Regions from separate parts of the Lysinibacillus sp. GbtcB16 genome, predicted to be linked through region 2. Evidence: riboswitches for the same ligand, from Rfam matches in the RefSeq annotation. Region 2 holds a riboswitch; the other holds the start of a gene.
The links. A riboswitch is a leader RNA that binds a small molecule or an ion and turns the genes downstream of it on or off. The one in region 2 is predicted to bind FMN.

Region 1: linked by a shared signal. The riboswitch ahead of KVT27_RS03205 (ECF transporter S component) and the one ahead of ribE (riboflavin synthase) in region 2 are both predicted to bind FMN.

What each region holds. Positions count from the first base shown of each region.
Region 1 is NZ_JAGXJV010000001.1:650,311-653,739, reverse strand. Features, by position in the region: gene KVT27_RS03210 (sodium-dependent transporter) at 1-685, opposite strand, end outside; gene KVT27_RS03205 (ECF transporter S component) at 868-1,455, opposite strand; FMN riboswitch at 1,677-1,864, opposite strand; gene KVT27_RS03200 (RNA polymerase subunit sigma) at 2,018-3,301, opposite strand; gene sigX (RNA polymerase sigma factor SigX) at 3,298-3,429, opposite strand, start outside.
Region 2 is NZ_JAGXJV010000001.1:922,546-925,974, reverse strand. Features, by position in the region: gene ribH (6,7-dimethyl-8-ribityllumazine synthase) at 83-550, opposite strand; partial or broken gene ribB (3,4-dihydroxy-2-butanone-4-phosphate synthase) at 596-1,186, opposite strand; gene ribE (riboflavin synthase) at 1,214-1,852, opposite strand; FMN riboswitch at 2,059-2,184, opposite strand; FMN riboswitch at 2,303-2,428, opposite strand; gene KVT27_RS04475 (ABC-F family ATP-binding cassette domain-containing protein) at 2,541-3,429, opposite strand, start outside.

The DNA of each region.
Region 1 (3,429 bases), 270 kb from region 2:
CGGCTAACCCAAAGAAGGATTGCCCTAAAGCTTCTAATAAGGCTTTTCCGGTAATATTTGAGAAATCAGGCCATAAAAAGAATTTTACCCCTTCCATGGCGCCATCTAATGTGACAGCACGAATCACTAGGACAATGAACATAATAAAGAGCAATGGCATCATCCATTTATTCGCCTTTTCAATACCATTTTGGACACCTAATGAAATAACAAGTACGTTTGCTAATGTAAACAAAGCCAAACCTACAATTGTAATCCAAGGTGTCCCAATTATTTTTCCAAATAGTTCTCCAGGATCAATAGCCGGATCAATGACAGCACCCGCTACGCCTAGCCCACTATAAATAAAAATCCAGCCACCGACAACGCTATAAAATGTTAGTAATAAAAAACATCCGAGAACACCCATGCGGCCAATCCATGCCCATCCCTTTTTCGTAGGAGCAATTTTTTTATAGGCAGTGATTGCCTCTGACTGTGTACCTCGTCCTAAAATATATTCAGATAATAGCATCGGGAGCCCAATTAATAATGTAAACAATACAAAGATTAAGAAAAACGCGCCTCCTCCACTTTGTCCGGTTACATACGGGAGCTTCCAAATCGCTCCTAGTCCAATTGCAGCGCCTGCTGATGCTAAAATAAATCCTAACTTACTAGACCACTGTCCTTTTTTTCCACTCATCTCTTCAAACTCCTCTAACTTTCTAAACTCTTCTCTAATTTTACATGAAAATATAGCTTTCGACTAGGTATTACTAAAAAAGAACTAGTTATATTTTGACAACCCGTTACCTTTTTCTATTTTTCTTTCTACATTCCGCCATAAAAAAAACCTCGAGTTCATCCCTCGAGGCTTAGTACATTTTATTTTGTTATATACATAGAACGCTGGCGGTCAATCCATTTACGCATCGTCGTAAATAATAACGCCATAATACCCGTTAATAAAATCCCTTTGACAATATTAAATGGTAAAATACCAGCGATAATCATTTTATAAAGTGAATCACCTACAACAGGCTCCATTCCTAAGAAGTAAGTGTACATTGGTAAAAATACAGCATAGTTTAAAACACTCATTCCTACTGCCATCACAATTGTTCCCATTGCTAAACCTCCAACAAGGCCAGCGATTGTTTTAAAGCGATTAAAAATAAAGCTTACTGGCAAGATGAATAAAATACCTGTTACAAAATTAGCCATATGCCCTACAGGAACGCCTGTTGGAGTGCCTGAGAAAATCCAATCCAACACATTTTTAAACAATTCTACTAAAATACCAGCTACAGGCCCCATTGTGATTGCCGCAAGTAAGGCAGGCATATCACTGAAGTCCACTTCCAAAAATGCTGGGAATGGCGGAATCGGGAAATTAAAAAGCATTAATAAAAATGAAATACTGCTCAGCATGCCAATCGTAATAAACGATTGAAGTTTGACATTTTTCTTCATAGAAAACTCTCTCCTCTTTGCTGATTCAATCTCGCAAGAAGAAAGGTGACGATCTTTCAATTGTTTCATGAAAAAAACCCTTATGCGTTTAATAAAGCATAAGGGAGAAAGGCATAACGAATAAGCGTCCTCATCAACTAATTTTTGAGCACTGTTTAATAAACCATACAAAAAAAGCGCTCGGTCATAGTTCATTTCATGACAATGAATGACGATCGTACCTCCATCTTCTCCCATCCAGACTTTAACTGTCGGCCTTGGAATTTCACCAAGTCAGCCATGCGAAAATTCGCACAGGTCGCGGGCTGAAGAGTTTAACATAAATCAAGCGAGCTAATGAATATATTCATTAGCGATTTATGACTCTATTACCGCCGGTCGGGATTTTCACCCTGCCCCGAAGATGAATCATATTATTTTATTCTACAGCTTTACTATAATGAATTACGAAGTAAAAGTAAATAGTTCTGCTCAAAAAAATCCGATTAAATTGCTATGTTTTATAAATAGAAAAGGCACTCCCGCCATGCAGGAATGCCTCTCTTGTTTTTTCTTCCTTCGACTATGGTAAAAACTGTTTATTCGGTCCCACTGGCTTTGGTAAATAACCCTTTAAATCAAAGCCTTCCCAGCTTTCTTGCACAACATTATCTAAAAGGAGCTGTTGATTAAAGCTAGCAGCTGTTAACATCATGGCCTCAATTAATTGAGTAGCTCGTATTGGTTCCATAGATGTTAAATCAAGCGGAATATCAAAAGTCACAACTACACCTTCCGCTTGTTCAGTGACTGTGTATGTTACATTTTCAGGCACTACCGATGTATAGACATCATCATTTTTATTTTTCATCAGTGTAAGTGCCTCTGTGACTGTCTCAAAAGATTGACGGAAATCTGGTGATAAATATTCTGCACCATTGGAATCATGGTACAAGTAATAATTATAGTGCTTTGCATTCGTTAAGGACATTCCTTGACTTGGCTCACCTTCTTGAGAAAACTCATACGGGGTTCCATCTTCATTTTGGATTTCTACTTCGGTGTATTCAGAGTCTGAGAATGTGTCTTCCATTGTGCCTTTATATTCATTTACTGCAGCAGAGGCAACATCATAGTCATTCCCCTTTGGCAAGACATGGATAAGCTTATCATCCTTTTCCTTCAGCTCACCTTTATAAGGATGATACTCTGTAAACCCTTTAGCCTCCTCGTCAATTTGAGGAGCATACTTTTCATATATCCGTAAGGTAGAAGGCTTCTCTTCTCCAAAATCAGTAGCCACACGTTCATTTGGAATCACATACGTCATAGGAACACTTTCCGCATCACGCCCTGCCAAACCAATACGGAATACGACAGCATCTTTTACATCCTCCTCATAGACAGATGTACGTAAAGATAAAATGCGCTCATGTTCCGCAACAATACTTTTGGAATCCAGCATTTCATCCTGCGTGGCCGCTTCCTTTGCTGCTGAATCCTCTTGCATCGTCGAAAACTGAGCCGTTTCAGGCATACTCGCTTGATCTTTTTGCTCACCTTGATTGTTCTTCAATATTGTGCCAACTAGTATTGTTAGCACAAAGACTGCGGCTACACTCATATAAATCTGCATATTACGTACTTTTGATCTCGTCGTATGCTTTTTAATGGTAGCATCTTCCTGTTGAGATGGTTCATCTTCTATAGGTTCTTGCATAGCTTCTTGAAGGTGTATATTATCTTGCAAGCGAGCATCTGCCATTAACCGATTTAATATATCTTCTTTCGAACGGTGGTCAGAAAGCTTAGGGGCATTGTTCAGTACATGTTCAAGCTGCTCATCATCAAATGGCTTATGTGTCATTGCCGTTTCGCCTCCTGTTCTCTGATCGGCTGTAGCTGTTGCCTTAAAAATTTAATGGCTCGATGCTGGGTTGTTTTTACCTTCGCTTCTGTCCAATCAAGTATTTGCGCCGTTTCTGCAATCGATAA
Region 2 (3,429 bases):
TAAATATACTTAGGCATATTTTTCCCATGGACATAAAAATTATTCAAGAAACAAATACTGTGATAACCTATTTAGGATGCTCTTAACCAATCATTTTTTGTAGATTAGCCATCTCAATTGCCGATATCGCGGAATCATAGCCTTTATTACCTGATTTTGTTCCCGCACGCTCAATCGCCTGTTCAATATTTTCTGTTGTAACAATACCGAAAATAACTGGTACATTGGTCGTTAAGGATACATTCGCAATACCTTTTGCCGACTCATTACACACATAGTCATAATGTGTTGTAGAACCACGAATAACAGTCCCTAAACCAATAATGGCATCATATTTCTTTGTCTCTGCTAATTGTTTCGCAATAAAAGGCACTTCAAAAGCTCCTGGCACCCATGCAACATCAATGGATGCTTCATCTACACCGTGTCTTTTTAATCCATCCATTGCACCATCTAATAATTTGCTTGTAATAAACTCATTGAATCGACCTACGACTACCGCAATTTTTAAATCCGTCCCAATTAATTGTGCTTCAAATGTTTGACCCATTTTTTTATATCTCCCTCGTTATTAGTTTGTTGTAAATGATTGACTTCGATAAGCGGCTAACGCCTCAATGGAAATCATTTTTAATCCATGATGTGCTGCATACTTTGTCAACTCATCAAAGCGCATCATGTGACCATCATCTCCCATAATTTCACAAATCACTCCAGCAGGAATACTGTCACAAAGCTTGGCTAAATCAATGCTCGCCTCCGTATGGCCCCTTCGCTCTAAGACACCATTATCCTTTGCGATTAGTGGAAAAATGTGTCCTGGCCGACGAAAATCAGTTTTTTTTGCCTGAGACCCCAACATTTTTTGTATAGTGAATGCACGCTCAAAGGCACTAATTCCCGTTGTTGTGTCCATATGATCGATACTTACGGTAAAGGCTGTTTGATGGTTATCCGTATTATGCTGAACCATTGGGTGCAGATCTAACTGATGTGCTAGCTCCTGCGAAATCGGCGTACAAATTAGCCCTTTGCCATAAGTCGCCATAAAGTTGATCGTTTCCGGAGTAATAAATTCAGCAAGCGCTAGAAGATCCCCCTCATTTTCCCGATCCTCATCATCCACTACGACGATTACTTTACCTTGCTTTAAATCCTCTATGGCATCTTCAATTGCATGTAGCACTATTTTTCATCTCCTCATTATGTGATTTTAAAAACCATGTCGTGCTAAATAATCTCTAGTAATCATTGACTTGCCTTGCCCATTGTTCATTTCGTTTAAAATATATTTACCGACTAAATCTGTTTCAATATTGACGAAAGCGCCCACTTTTTTCATACCTAAAATCGTTTCCTTGTAAGTATGAGGAATCAGTGAAATCGTGACCTGATTCGTTTCAACATGAAAAATTGTTAAGCTTGTGCCATCAATCGTTATGGAGCCCTTCAGAATACAGAAATTTGTTAGTTCCTCAGACAATTCGATATCAATATAAACCGCGTTGGCCATCGGACGTTTTCGTAAAATCTTCCCAACACCATCGACATGACCAGCAACAAAATGGCCCCCAAATCGCCCATTAGCAGACATCGCACGCTCCAAATTAACCGGATCCCCTATTGTTAGCTGATGTAAATTTGTAGCTTTGACGGTTTCAGGCATAACATCCATCGTAAGCTCTTGATCCGTAAAATGAGTCACCGTTAAACAAACACCATTGACCGCTATACTATCCCCTAATCCCACATCTTCAGCAATTTTAGATGATTGAACCGTAATTTTCATACTGTTCTTATCGCTTTGCAAGGCTTTAATAGTGCCAATATCCTCCACAATACCTGTAAACATTTCTTTCACCTGCTTTCACACTGATCTTTCATAGCTTCTATCTGTGGTTTTTGAGTTTTTATCCGTCACTCTTACGTTTCTATCCGTCTCCCTTCTTAAAGCTCATATAAAAAGAAAAACCCCTTTGACAAAGGGGTTTTGGGAGTATAAGACATCAATAAATAAGCCTATTTGGATATACATTTTTTCCATAGACTAGTATCTTATTTGTTCTTCTCCCATCCAGACTATCACTGTCGGTTTTGGATTTGCACCAAATCAGCTTGCGCTCACGGACTTTGAATTGCTTCATCACCGCCGATTGGGAATTTCACCCTACCCCGAAGAACATCTTCTATTCAATTGATTGGCTAAATAAAAAAACTCCCCAACATATTTGCGGGAAGTAGTGTCATAAATGCATAGTTAAATAGACCTTCTAAATTACATTGAATTTAAAAAGCTCGCACTTATACCCTTCTCCCATCCAGACTGTTACTGTCGGTTTTGGATTTGCACCAAATCAGCTTGCGCTCACGGACTTTGAATTGCTTCATCACCGCCGATCGGGAATTTCACCCTACCCCGAAGGATCATTTTATTTAGCTAGTTCTTACGATAACACTATTTAATTATATTATCTATACTTCTGTTTGTAATTTTTTTAAAAAGGGGCCACCTCTTGCTATAGAGGTGGCCCCTAAATCCTTTAATGGCTTATTTTTTGAACATAATCATCATAATTTCCCGAAAAGGCCGTCATCCCAGTTGGTGATAATTCAAGCAATTTATTGGCTAGCTTATTAAGAAAATAACGATCATGAGAAATGTATAATAAGGTGCCATCAAACTGCAATAGCGCCTCCTCCAATACTTCCTTACTAAATAAATCAAGATGATTGGTCGGCTCGTCCATTATAAGTACATTGGCTTTTTGCAAAATAAGCTTTGCTAACGCTACACGTGCTTTTTCCCCACCGCTAAGGGAGGCTATCTTTTTAAATACATCCTCTTTCGTAAATAAAAAATTACCGAGTACTGATCGTATTTTTGCCTCTTCCATTGAAGGGAAAGTACTCCAAACCTCTTGTAATACCGTATTATTAGGATGTAATGTCTCTTGCTCTTGATCATAATAGCCGATTGTCACACCATTTCCCCATGTGATAACGCCACGGTCCGGAGACAATTCATGTAATAACGCCTTCAAAAGCGTTGATTTCCCCACACCATTTGGACCTACTAATGCGACCCGATCGCCTCTATCCAATGAAAACTCAATATCTTGCAATAATATTTTTTTGCTATCTTCTAGCTGATAGGAGAGCACTACATCTTTTACCTTCAACACTTCTTTATGAGATCTCTTATCTGTAGCAAATGTCATTTGTGCGTGTTTTAGATCCTTCTGAGGCTTTTCAAGACGATCTATTCGTTCAAGCTGCTTCCTTTTGTTCTTAGCGCTTTTCGAGGAAGTAGCCATCGTAATATTCCGCTCAATATAATCCTCCATTTTGGCGATTTGCTGCTGTTGCATCGTATATTTTTTTTCCATTAATTCGCGATTTTTCGCCTTGCTTTCCACATACTTCGAATAG